Gloeocapsopsis sp. IPPAS B-1203: one gene and its partner. The protein of the gene in region 2 interacts with the protein of the main gene of each other region in a pairwise test. Links are inferred from orthologs where the notes say so. Each region holds a gene or a part of one and is shown on either strand. Other genes may lie near its edges.

Evidence for each region.
Region 1: the proteins of CSQ79_RS18275 (region 2) and ndk interact in binary tests that used the Escherichia coli proteins (3 or more experiments, as listed by UniProt). The link is inferred for Gloeocapsopsis sp. IPPAS B-1203 from one-to-one orthologs.

What each region holds. Positions count from the first base shown.
Region 1 is NZ_PEIG01000003.1:351,347-359,804, forward strand. What follows is about bases 2,257-4,962. They hold ndk (nucleoside-diphosphate kinase), read right to left. Parts: upstream 3,982-4,962; coding sequence 3,532-3,981; downstream 2,257-3,531. Other genes in these bases: acs (acetate--CoA ligase), read right to left, coding at 2,257-2,329; CSQ79_RS07580 (TerC family protein), read left to right, coding at 2,675-3,436; speA (biosynthetic arginine decarboxylase), read left to right, coding at 4,248-4,962. Also shown: more of acs, read right to left, coding at 359-2,256; more of speA, read left to right, coding at 4,963-6,305; CSQ79_RS07595 (nucleotidyltransferase family protein), read right to left, coding at 6,503-7,666; CSQ79_RS07600 (segregation/condensation protein A), read right to left, coding at 8,114-8,458. UniProt on the Escherichia coli protein: Major role in the synthesis of nucleoside triphosphates other than ATP. The ATP gamma phosphate is transferred to the NDP beta phosphate via a ping-pong mechanism, using a phosphorylated active-site intermediate.
Region 2 is NZ_PEIG01000010.1:184,180-189,592, reverse strand. Bases 2,589-5,413 are described here. They hold CSQ79_RS18275 (5-formyltetrahydrofolate cyclo-ligase), read right to left. Parts: upstream 4,365-5,413; coding sequence 3,813-4,364; downstream 2,589-3,812. Other genes in these bases: CSQ79_RS18270 (GDP-L-fucose synthase family protein), read right to left, coding at 4,802-5,413; CSQ79_RS18280 (carbohydrate ABC transporter permease), read right to left, coding at 2,589-3,335. Also shown: CSQ79_RS28065 (hypothetical protein), read left to right, coding at 918-1,058; aroQ (type II 3-dehydroquinate dehydratase), read left to right, coding at 1,089-1,532; CSQ79_RS18285 (ADP-ribosylglycohydrolase family protein), read left to right, coding at 1,695-2,528; more of CSQ79_RS18280, read right to left, coding at 2,532-2,588. UniProt on the Escherichia coli protein: Involved in the removal of 5-formyltetrahydrofolate.

The DNA of each region.
Region 1 (8,458 bases), on a different replicon or contig from region 2:
GTGGGTAAAGGTTAAAGGAAAATTTCATCTTTTTCACCTTGTCCCTTTCCCCCTTTCCCGACTTTTGCAAAAAGTTTAATAGACCTCCTGCGCGAATACTTAAAACTGTCATGTTGAGTGAAGCGAAACATCTCCTGAGATTCTAGCCTGCGGCAATGCTGCGCGAACACTACACTGTGTTTCGTTCAGAATGACATCCATATTTTTTTGATTCATGCAGGAGGTTTAATGAATAAAATTCAACAAATTAGCCCACGTGACGCAACGGTTCAAGCGTTGATTGCGCCATTAGATAAGTGTTAAAGAATGAGAGCGATCGCCCCTCAAGATAAACGCGATCGCATCCTAACCCAAAAAATTAAGCCCCCTCACGCAGTTTATCGAGTACACCACGATCTTCTAATGTAGAAGTATCTCCAGAAACTTCTTGCCCAGAGGCGAGATTGCGTAACAACCGCCGCATGATTTTACCCGAACGAGTTTTTGGCAACGCATCAGTAAAGCGAATTTCACCAGGACGCGCGATCGCACCAATTTCTTTAACAACGTGCTGCTTGAGTTCTTTACTCAGTTGTTCGCTCGGTTGATACGTACCCTCTAAAGTCACAAAAGCAACAATATCTTCTCCTTTGACCTCGTCAGGTTTACTGACAATTGCTGCCTCAGCAACAGCAGGATGCGATACTAGTGCAGATTCAACCTCCATTGTGCCTAAACGGTGTCCAGAAACATTAATCACGTCATCAACACGCCCCATCACCCAAAAATAACCATCTTCATCACGTCTCGCACCATCACCAGCAAAATAAACATATTTGCCATCTTGTGGTGGGATATGTTCCCAATAAGTACGCCGGAAGCGATCGGGATCGCCGTATACCGTACGCATCATTCCAGGCCAGGGATGACGGACAATTAAATAACCACCTGCGTTGTCACCTACCGAATTACCTTCTAAATCAACAACATCTGCGAGAATACCAGGAAAAGGACGTGTTGCCGAACCAGGTTTTGTCGGAATTGCCCCAGGTAGGGGGGTAATCATAATTCCTCCGGTTTCCGTTTGCCACCAGGTATCCACAATTGGACAGCGATCGCCGCCGATGACGCGGTAGTACCACATCCAAGCTTCAGGATTAATTGGTTCGCCCACAGTTCCTAACAATCGTAAAGAAGATAGATTTCTGGCTTTGGGCAAGTGTTCGCCCATTTTAATAAAGGCTCGAATCGCTGTTGGTGCAGTGTAAAAAACTGTCACGCCGTACTTCTCAATCACATCCCAAAAACAACCAGGATTAGAGGAACGCGGCGCACCTTCGTACATAACTGTTGTTGCACCGTTGGAAAGTGGACCATAAATAATGTAACTGTGTCCAGTAATCCAACCAACGTCAGCTGTACACCAATAGACGTCCGTATCCTGTAGATCAAAAATCCATTTGGTGGTCATATGCGTGTATAAGTTGTAACCACCTGTGGTATGTACTACTCCTTTAGGTTTACCAGTACTCCCCGAAGTGTAGAGAATAAACAGCATATCTTCACTGTCCATCGGTTCAGCAAGACAATCTGCTGAAACACTTTGCTGAAGATCGTGCCACCAATGGTCGCGTCCTGGTTCCATTTGGACTTCTTGTCCAGTTCGCCGCACAACAAGCACATTTTCGACGCTAGTCACATCTCCACCTGCTAAGGCTTTATCAACTTGTTCTTTCAGCGGAACTGCGGCATCTTTACGATAACCACCATCAGCAGTCACAACAACTTTAGCTTCTCCGTCAATGAGGCGATCGCGCAATGCTTCGGCACTAAAACCACCAAAGACAACAGTATGCGGCGCACCAATTCGCGCACAGGCTAACATCGCGATCGCTGCTTCAGGGATCATCGGCATATAGATTCCCACGCGATCGCCTTTTTTGACACCTAAGTGCTTTAGCACATTAGCAAATTGGCAGACTTCGCGGTGTAGCTGAGCGTAGGTGAGTGTACGCGAGTCTCCTGGTTCACCTTCCCAAATCAACGCGGCTTTATTTTTACGCCAAGTAGTGAGATGGCGATCGAGACAGTTGTAAGAAATATTGATTTTGCCGTTGACAAACCACTTAGCAAATGGTGGCTGCCAATCGAGTACTTTGTCCCACTTTTGAAACCAGTGCAACTCTTGTTGGGCAAGTTCTGCCCAAAAACCCTCAGGATCAGAAGACGCTTTATCGTATAGTTGCTGGTATTCTTCTAAGTTTTTAACTTGGGCATTTTGCGAAAACTCAGCCGGAGGATGAAATAAACGTTTTTCTTGGAGAATTGATTCAATTGTGAGTTGAGACATATCTCTTGCTCTTGGCATTGCTACTCAAAACCATTGTGCGCGTAGATTTGCTTGAAAGTGTTTTGAGTTTCTTTAAGCTTTAGAATTATTGCCCGCAATACACGCGATCGCGATTGATTTTGCTAATATTTGCTGCTTAATCCCTCAGTTATGAATACTTAACTTATCAATCAAGGTACATCAGTTATTCTTGATTCAAGCCTTCAAGCTTATCTAGATCTTCTCTGAATTGAGGATTTCCTATCTAAAGGTAAATTTATCTACAGTGTAGCGATTTGTTAAAATTATTAAATTAAGCTGTCCACTAGTGTTGGTTTTGCTGTATTCAGGTGCGAAAAATTTTTAATGATAGATCAAGTTTTTGATTCTCCCTTTAACGTAGGGATTGAAGCAACTCTAGTATTAATTATCCTAATTTTTTTAGAGTCGGTACTTTCTGCAGACAATGCAATCGCGCTGGCAGCAATTGCTCAAGGATTAGAAGATAAAAAGTTAGAACGTCAGGCACTCAACTTTGGTTTAGTTGTCGCTTACATATTGCGGATTAGCTTAATCCTCACAGCTACCTGGGTAACAAAATTTTGGCAGTTTGAACTCTTAGGCGCTGCATATTTACTTTGGCTAGTATTTCAGTATTTCACTTCAGACGACAATCCGGAACATCAACATCATGGTCCGCGCTTTGCTAACTTGTGGCAAGCAATTCCTGTAATTGCATTCACCGATTTGGCATTTTCCTTGGATAGTGTGACAACAGCGATCGCCGTTTCGCAAGAAAAATGGCTTGTGATTACCGGTGCAACTATAGGCATTGTGGCGCTACGATTTATGGCTGGACTGTTCATTCGCTGGTTAGATGAATTTACCCACTTAGAAGATGCAGGTTATATTACCGTAGCGCTAGTAGGCTTACGATTGTTATTGAGAGTTATAGACAAAGATTTGGTTCCACCTGAATGGTTAATGATTAGTGCGATCGCCGCAATTTTTGCTTGGGGTTTTTCCCAGCGAACTAAAACTGCAGCTCAAGATGAACGAGAAAAAAGCAATCAAGAAGCAGAAATTAATGTTGTAAAAGTTGGAGAAGCTGAGGGAAATCAGAGATGAGACAGCTTGAGTAGGCGGGTAGTAGGGTAGTAGGGATAGCATTTTCGTCCCTCCCACACGCCCACACGCCCACACTCCTACACTCCCCTCATCAGCTACTCCCGAATCCAAGAACTTAGACTAGGTTGCCAACTAACAAGTTCTTCGTCTGTAAACCACAGACTAACTTCCTGGGTTGCGGTTTCAGGTGCATCTGAACCATGAATGATGTTACGTCCAATATCAACACCTAAATCTCCGCGAATTGTACCTGGTTCAGCATTTAAAGGATTTGTTGCACCAATCATTTTGCGTGCTGCGGTAATAACCCCATCACCTTCCCAAACCATGGCAACAACAGGACCAGAGGTGATAAAGTCTACTAACCCAGCAAAGAAAGGTTTTTCCCGATGAACACCATAATGCTGTTCGGCGAGTTCACGGCTGACTTGCATAAATTTTAAGCCTACCAGAGTAAACCCTTTAGCTTCAAAGCGGCTAATAATTTCGCCTACAAGTCCACGTTGTACACCATCGGGCTTAATAGCTAAAAATGTGCGTTCCAAAACTGTCTCCTGTGAAGATGAACAATAAAGCGATTTGCGTAAATGTGCTATCAGACTTTTCGCCCATTGTGTAGCGCATCCAAAATCTCCTAAATTTAACTTCTAGTTAAATCCAGATTAAATTTGAATGCTGATAGTGCAGATGAATCGCTATGTAACAACAAAAATCAGATTATCTCAGAAAGTCTCTCTTAGTTCAGAATCCGCTTTGAATTAGATGAGTTAAACTGGCTATTCGTGGGTGAAACATACGAGGTCAAGACATAATGGGTGTTGAGTTAAGCACAAATTCAGCATTAGAGGGACAGCCCCCTCTTGAACTCCAACCACAGAAGCAAGAAGCTTCTGAAGGTAGAAAGACGGCAAGCGATGGAAAAGCGGAACCAAACAACAAAAAATCCTCATCAAATCCGAAAACTGAACTTTTGCCGCGAAAAAAATGGAAAATTGAGGATAGCGAAGCCCTTTATCGAATTGATGGTTGGGGTGAACCTTACTTTTCTATCAATGCTGCTGGTCATGTTACAGTTTCCCCCAAAGGCGATCGCGGCGGTTCTTTAGATTTATACGAATTAGTAAACGCCCTCAAGCAGCGTAACTTATCCATGCCGTTGCTCATTCGCTTTTCTGATATTTTGGAGGATCGGATTCAGCGATTGAATGCTTGTTTTGCCAAAGCGATCGCTCGCTATAACTACCCAGGCGTTTATCGTGGTGTTTACCCAGTCAAGTGTAACCAACAAAAACACTTAATCGAAGATCTCGTTCGATTTGGGAAACCTCATCAATTTGGCTTGGAAGCAGGATCTAAGCCTGAATTAATGATCGCCTTAGCAATGTTAGATACTCCTGGTGCGCTTTTGGTGTGTAATGGCTACAAAGATCGCGAGTATATCGAGATTGCCATGCTCGCAACACGCTTAGGGCAGACTCCCATCATTGTGATAGAACAAGTTGAAGAAGTTGATCTCGTGATTAATGCGAGTCGTCAGTTGGGAATTCGACCAATTTTAGGGGTACGAGCAAAGTTGAGTACCCAAGGTATGGGACGCTGGGGAACATCAACCGGCGATCGCGCTAAATTTGGTTTGACGATTCCTGAAATCATTCAAGCTGTCGATAAGTTACGCGATGCTAATCTCCTTGAATCGTTACAACTTCTTCATTTCCACATTGGCTCGCAAATTTCAGCAATTAACGTCATCAAAGATGCAATTCAAGAAGCTAGCCGCATTTATGTCGAATTAGCCCAGCTTGGGGCAGATATGAAGTATCTCGATGTGGGTGGCGGCTTAGGCGTAGATTACGACGGCTCGCAAACCAACTTCTACGCCTCAAAAAACTACAATATGCAGAATTATGCCAACGACATTGTGGCAGAGCTAAAAGACGCCTGTGCTGAGCGGAAAATACCTGTACCGACATTGATCAGTGAAAGCGGTAGGGCGATCGCATCGCACCAATCAATTTTAATTTTTGATGTTCTCAGTACTTGTGATGTGCCTTCAGTTGTGCCAAATCCACCACAAGCAGAAGAACCACCGATTATTCACAACCTATGGGAAACTTATCAATCAATTAACGTTGAAAACTATCAAGAAGCGTACCACGACATCACTCAATTTAAGGAAGAAGGCATCAACCGATTTAATTTAGGCATCTTAACGCTAAGAGAGCGTGCCAGGGTTGAGCGAATTTACTGGGCTTGCTGTGAGAAAATCACAAACATTACTCGTCAGCAAGAATATGTGCCAGATGACTTGGAAGAACTGGAAAAAATTATGGCTTCCATCTACTACGTCAATCTGTCTGTATTTCAATCTGCGCCAGATTGTTGGGCAATAGATCAACTATTTCCCCTCATGCCAATTCACCGCTTGGATGAGGAACCTACACGGCGAGGTATCTTGGCAGACTTAACTTGCGACAGTGATGGGAAAATTGACAAATTCATTGATTTACGTGATGTCAAGTCAGTTTTAGAACTTCATTCTTTTAAACCTGGAGAACCCTACTACTTGGGAATGTTCCTCAGCGGCGCTTACCAAGAAATTATGGGTAATTTGCATAACTTGTTTGGTGACACCAATGCAGTTCATATTCAATTAACACCTAAAGGATATCAAATTGAACACGTAGTTAAGGGTGATACTATGACCGAAGTCGTGGGTTATGTGCAATACGACTCAGAAGATTTAGTTGAAAGTATCCGCCAGCGCACTGAGCAAGCACTCGAAGAAAAGCGAATTACGCTGTCTGAATCTCAACGATTGCTACAAACATATGAGCAGAGTTTGAGTCGATATACTTACTTGTCTCCATAAATAGGAGTAGAGGTGCAGGGGAGATATGAGTCGTGAAGTGTTGAGCTTAAGGAAGTGATGAGTGTTGAGTTATGAGTTATTTTCTTGAATTCAAAATGTGCTAACGCACCGCTACGCTAACAAAATGTGCTAACGCACCGCTACGCTAACAAAACTCAAAACTAATCACTAGCCACTCTTTGAGTTGCTCCTCGCTCCTAATTTCCATTCCCCAGTAACTCAACGATCGCGCGATGTTCTAATGGTGGTTGTGACGGTTGGGGATAGCGAGAATCGGTGATTAGCCAGTCAAGAGCTGCCGCTTGCACATCAATTGTTGCACCATTTTTATCAACGCAGTAGCGTCCAAACACTAACTTGTCAACTAAGCGGACTCCAGGTCCCAAACGCGAGTAATCAAAAATTACACTGTTGTCTACTGTCGCGCCACTGCAAATCCAGCAATTAGGACCAATCATTGCTGGTCCAATAATTTTTGCACCGTCCTCAATGCGTGTCATGCCACCAATGTAAACTGGACCTGTGATATCTACTTTGTCCCAGTTCACAGCAACATTCAAGCCAGTATAGATTCCTGGAGCAACCTGATGACCAGGAATTTCCACATTTTTGATTTCTCTGGAGAGAACACCACGAATAGCGTGCCAGTAATCAGGAACTTTACCAATATCTACCCATTGGAAATCCATCACTAAACCATAAAATGGCGCACCAATTTCTACTAATTTAGGAAATAATTGGCTACCGATGTCATATTGCTGACCAGAAGGAATGTAATCCAAAACTTCAGGCTCAAAGATATAAATACCTGTGCTGATATTAGTACTCAGTGCTTCTTCGACTGCAGGCTTTTCTTGGAAAGCTTTAACACGTCCTGCATCATCAGTAACAACGATACCGTAACTAGAAACTTCCTCGCGAGGAACTGAGCGCATAATTACAGTTGCGATCGCACCTCTAGATTTGTGCCACTTGACAGCCGCAGTGAGATCTAAATCAATCAAAGCGTCACCACACAGAACCACAAACGTATCGTCAAAAAATGGCGAAAAATCCTGTATGCGCCGCATTCCACCCGCAGAACCAATTGCTTCACCAACTAATTCACCATCTTCAATGCGCCCCTCAAAAGAATAAGCAATCTGAACTCCAAAGTGTTGTCCGTCACGAAAATAGCTTTCAATTTCACCAGCTAAATGGCTGACGTTGACCATAATTTGGTCAAACCCATGCTGGCGTAGTAATTCTAAGAGAAATTCCATCACTGGCTTTTGCAGGATTGGAATCATTGGTTTAGGAATTGTGTAGGTAATTGGGCGTACGCGAGTACCCTTACCAGCCGCTAGGATCATCGCTTTCATAAATAGTTGCTCCTCAACCTCATGTTTTTATATACCTAAATTAATTGATACCTAATAATCGCCTAAATTCCAGCATTTAGTCATCATTGAAACCACTGACAGCTTTAAGTAGGGAGTAGGAGCGTTAGCGCAGCGGGACGAAGTCCGGAGCGAGAGGCGAGGGGAACCTGTGATTAGTTTTGAATTTTGAGTTTTGGAAAGCGAACAAAGGTGCCGGAGGCAACTATTTTAAGTTTTGTTAGCGTAGTGGTGCGTTAGCACGCTTTGTTAGCGTAGCGGTGCGTTAGCACATTTTGAATTGAAGAAAATAACTCATAACTCAACACTCAACATTCATAACTCTCTTAGGCTCAACACTTCACGACTCATAAATCCTATTCTCTCCTGCTTCCTCAGTTTCCCTAGTTCTCGAAAAACCCTGATCTTTGATTTTTGCTCCCTAACCTCTTATATTGCAGTAATTGTCCGAATTTTGATCTCTTGATAAAACTCATCTTGGGATAGCTCTACTTTTGACTGAGCAGATAGTAACAATAATGCCCAAAAAACGCTGACTCGTTCTTGAACAGGTGCGTGATTGGATGCGATCGCCTGTGGCGCTGCGCTGTGGGCAATCGCTCTTGAACACTTCATGCGAGTCCACAACTCTACCAATTGATCTAAGTTCAGCCACGTCTGTTCCTGCTGTCGATCATTATGCCAGCCAGAATTTAAAAACTGCTCAATTTCTGCTGCTACCTCGGTGAGGTTTTCCTGGTGCGCTAATTCAAGTGCTTGGCGTAGTTGTGTACG
Region 2 (5,413 bases):
TAGCCGTGGAGAAGTAAAGTTGCGCGTCTCAGCTAAAGCCAATTCCCAAGCTGAAGCGGAACAACTCATAGCTCCCATTGAGCAACAACTCCAAGCAATTGCAGGGCTAAATTATTACGGTCAAGATGAGGACTCGTTAGCTTCTGTGGTAGGACAATTGTTACAACGTGAAGATGCGACGCTCAGTGTTGCTGAATCTTGTACTGGTGGGGGCTGGGACAAATGATGACTGATATTCCTGGAAGTTCGCGCTACTTTATGGGCGGAGTTATCTCCTACGATAACCAAGTCAAAGTATCTTTGTTAGGTGTAAATCTTCAAGCTATCCAACAAGAAGGAGCCGTCAGTAGAACAGTCGCAGCTCAAATGGCAGAAGGCGTGCGCTCGCGTCTCGGAACAACTTGGGGATTAAGTATTACTGGTATCGCTGGACCTGATGGCGGTACTTCTACTAAACCAGTTGGTCTTGTTTACATCGGATTGGCTCAATCAAATGAAAAAGTGCAAGTCTTTGAACACCGCTATGGTCAAGATCGTTCTCGATCTCTCATTCGTCATTTAAGTGCTTGCACAGCCCTCGACTTGCTACGGCGAAACCTACTTGAAAAAGATCATTAATAGACAACAAAATATTAGAGCATGTAATTAATGCTACTCATAAAGAAAAAATTAAGAGTTGCTATACGCTTACAGATTTGTATTGCTTGCCACTATAATTAAAATCCTAGGATAAATACTCCCACGTACTTGGCATGTTTAGCAAGATATCTGTCTATGGTGTCATGAGTCCAGTTTCAGCTGATATGATAAGTTTAATATTAAGTAAAAGTTACAAGCTTAAAATTCAGCCATAGGCAAAGTTTTCTCGTTTAGGTCAGCGAAGCAATCTAGGTCGTATTTTAGGAGCAATCGATTCAATGGACTACTTAGAAAAAGTACTGGAAAAATTAAAGGAATGGGCACGTAGGCTAATAGAAACTTTGTTGGGACCAGAAGCTGAACCAGAACCAGAGCCAATTCCTATTCCAGTTGATGATAGACAACGTCGCTATCAGTAGTTCATAAAACTTATTTTTAAGCTGTAGCAATTGAGCAGTATTCTTGTACTACATGGACCAAATTTAAATCTCTTAGGGCAACGCGAGCCAGAGGTTTATGGCTTCACCAATCTAGAAGATATTAATAGCCTCTTAGAAGAAGAAGCCAAGAAGCTAAATGTAGTTATTGCAGCCCTTCAGTCAAACCACGAAGGTGTTTTAGTAGATGCTATCCATACAGCAAGGCATAAGCATCAAGGTATACTGATCAACGCAGGTGCATATACGCATACTAGTGTCGCTTTGCGAGACGCACTTACTGCAGTTATGCTACCAGCAGTGGAGGTTCATATCAGCAACATCTATCAAAGAGAAACTTTCCGTCATCATTCCTATATAGCGCCAGTGGTGTTAGGGCAGATTAGTGGTTTTGGAGCAGAGAGCTATCGCTTGGGGCTACAGGCGTTAGTTAATTATCTTAGTAAGTCATCCTGAGGCTTGTACTTGCTAAAGATACGATATTACACACAATATTAAATTAGCTGAGCAATTATCTATCACAAACGACTCAGTTGTCATACTCAAAAAATTGCAGCAATGCGTTACTCACTCTGTAGTCGATTCTGCGGCACTTTATTAGGCGCGGCGGTTGGAGGCATGCTAACACATGTGAGTCGATTTTCCCTCGTCAACACCGAAATAAATTCAGATGTCTCAAGCTCTACTGCAGAAGATTTTTTATGGGAACGTCTAGGAACTGCAGTAGCGCAAAGTTTGATTCAAAAAGAGATCGTGGATGTGGGTGCAAGTCATTCCTACTTCTCAAGCCAAAGTATACCTATTAATCCAGTTAAAGCTATTATTGCGGCATTACCGATCGCACTTTTCTATCACGACAACGAAACTCAGTTGAAACACAATTTGCGGCAGTTTGTATCATGGCAGGACGATCCAGAAATAGTTGCTGGAGTTTTAGCTGTTGGATATGCGATCGCATTGTCTTTGAAAGAAAAACTCCAGGTAGCTAGCTTAATTTCATCAGTCGTTTATTTTATAGAAGCGCCTCAATCATCACTAACTCAACAGTTGATGCAGGTAAAAAGTTTATTAGAACATCAAGCTAGCCTAGCAAAAGCTGTCTCAGTGTTAGGACAACCCAGTAGTGCGGTTGCTTTGGCGTTTTACTGTTTCTTAAGTAGCCTAGAAGACTTTCAGCTTTCTGTAAAGCGAGCAGCATGTCAACCGCATGTCAGCTCAATCACTGGTGCTTTATCAGGTGCCTATAACGCTGCCCCTAGTATTCCTATTAACTGGCGACTAGCATTGTCTCATTCTACTCGCAAACCACTTGCCGTATGGGGTATGCACAGTGAAGCTGAAATGCTACAGTTATGTGACTCGTTGGTTGCAGTATGGTCAGGAGCATATAATCAGAATGGTACTTTTGATGCAATGGCGATCGCAGCTCCTCAAGTTATTCGTCCGCGTTAATTTCTAGCCTTTAACTCCACTTCCGGTTTCGGTTGGCACAATGTAGCGCTGTAGTAGTAAAAATACTATTAACACAGGAGCAATCGAGATTACAGAACCTGCAGCAATTAAGCGCCAATCGAGAGAAAACGTCCCTGCTAGCGTTGCGACTCCTAAAGGTAGAGTGTAGAGTTCTGGTCGATCAATAACGATTAAAGGCCACAAGAAATCACTCCAAGAGCCAATAAAAACAAAAATCGCTAAAGTGACTAATGCAGGGCGAATCGCAGGAAGCATCACAAACCACCATAAACCTAATTCTGAACAGCCATCAATGCGTGCTGCCTCTTCCATCTCTTTGGGAACGCCCTGAAAAGCCTGTCGTAGTAGAAAGATGCCAAATGCTGAAGCAAGTGCAGGAAAAATGATTCCTAAATAGCTGTTTCTCATGCCTAACTGAACAGTGAGAATATACAAGGGAATCATGACAATTTGAAAAGGAATCATAATCGTCGCGACAATCGCGGTAAACATTGAGTCTCTGCCTCGAAACTCTAGTCTTGCCAACGGATATGCTGCTAGTGCACAAAAAAGTAAATTAAGTGTGACTGTCAAGATAGCAACTAACGTACTGTTAAATAAATATTGTCCAAATGGATTCGTCTGCCAAACCTGTACAAAATTTTCTACTGTAGGCTGACTAGGTAACAGCTGTGGCGGAAATTGAAATATGTTTTCGCTTGATGACTTGAAGGCAGTGCTAATTAGCCAAAGTAAGGGAAATAGCATGATGAGCGCGATCGCCCCTAATAACCCATACATCAACATATACTTTCCCGCCCATATGTGTTGATTCTTAACTCGTCCTTGGGTTTTAACTTTACTCATCTGCTGTCAAAATCTGTAACTCTACTGACACATGAAAATAAAAATACCATCCTTTAGGTAAGAAAAGAAGAATTAGATTTTAGTATTGCCTTTAATTTGGTATTGTTGTGCATTATGCTTTATTTATCTAAACAAAGTATGATTTTCATGATTTAAATCCCCTTCTACTTATAGAAGATTTATGAACAACTTCTAGGACATAATAATCTTAATTTTATTCTCTTAATTTAAGGGATTACTTATTTTATAAAATCGTTATTAAATCCAGCATTTTATTTAGTAAAAACATTGACTTTGTATTTAAAATACCATATTATAGTAAGTGTATTTTTCTAACTAAATACTTTCTTGAAAGTATTTAGTTAGAGCGCAGGGGACAATAGTCCTCTGCGCTGGCGTAATCAAATTGAGGAAGTTTTATTGCATCATTTTCAAGCCAGTTTCTGTACAAACAATATGCAAAGGTATATCCCAAGTCTCAACAGGTAACTGAGGTAAGTAAGCAAAGTCAAAAACAATGCCAATTGTAAGCTTTGACTTCCATTCGGCAGAACTGAGTAAGCGATCGTAGAAACCACCTCCGTAACCTAAACGATAGCCTCGAATATCACAAGCAACAGCAGGAACCAAAATTAAATCTACTTCATTAGCTTTGATTAGTGGGGCACAAGGGAGAGGTTCTAGAATGCCATAATCTCCAATTCGGGTATCGTTCCCTGGGTGCCACAAATGCCAATTTAATGATTGATTGATACAACGTGGGAAACCCCAATTTTTTTTGGCTGTAAATAATGCACTTAGATCTGGTTCCTGACGAAAACTAAAATAGGTCAGAATGGTCTTTGCTTGAGTAAATAGTGATGATGCTTGTAAGTGAGAGCAGATAAGACGACTTTTTTCCTGCCACTCTTTGATGCTCATAGATTGCCGGTTGTGAAGCAGTAAACGGCGCAATTCTATTTTGTTTATATGCTGACTAATCACTATTAGCTTCGTAAAGTATATGTTTTGGTGTTTAGTAAGTTAACTACCATTAGTCATTATGATAGGCTTAGTCTCAGCGACTACTGAACTAGTAATTCAACTTAATTAAATTAGGTATAGCAGTTAAAGTGAGACTATTTATTTAAAGTCAGGAGCGATTATTTCACTACGTTTTATGTTGGTTCATTTGCTCACCATTTAGCTGTGAGTTCCTCCTAAAATCTCTAACTATATAAATTTACAGAGTTCTGCAGCTCAAAGAAATGCTACTACAGCCAAAGCACCTATCGCTGACTGTTTTGCGAAGAAAAAATCTTTTTTCATAAGCTTAATTTCCGTCTATGAACGCAATTAAGTTCTGAATTTAGAGCTAAGAGCTTGATTCTAAAAAAGAGGGCGAAACCACCTCACCCTCTCACATTTTAGTTTGCGTGTTGCCGATACCAATCAATAGTATTTTTTAATCCTCGCCTAAAATCAATTTGAGCAGTAAAGCCAAATTTTTTCGCTCGTTCTGTATCTAAACAACGACGTGGCTGACCATTTGGCTTATCGGTTTCGTAAACAATTTCGCCATCGAACTCCATCAGTTCACAAATTAAAGAAATCAAGTCACGGATGGAAATCTCAAAGCCCGTACCTAAGTTAATAGGCTCAGGCTGGTTATAAGATAATGTTCCCATAACTATGCCCCGTGCTGCATCTTCTGAATAGAGAAACTCACGGGTAGGACTGCCATCACCCCATACTCGAATTTCCATGTCACCTTTTTGTTGAGCTTCGTATACTTTACGAATAAGTGCAGGAATTACATGAGAACTTTGAGGATTAAAGTTGTCTTCTGGACCGTATAAGTTTACTGGTAGCAAATAAATACCATTGAAATTATATTGTTGCCTGTAGGCTTGAAGTTGTACTAAAAGGGCTTTTTTGGCGACACCATAAGGAGCATTTGTTTCTTCTGGATATCCATTCCAAAGGTCATCTTCTTTGAAGGGCACTGGTGTGAATTTAGGATAGGCACAAATTGTGCC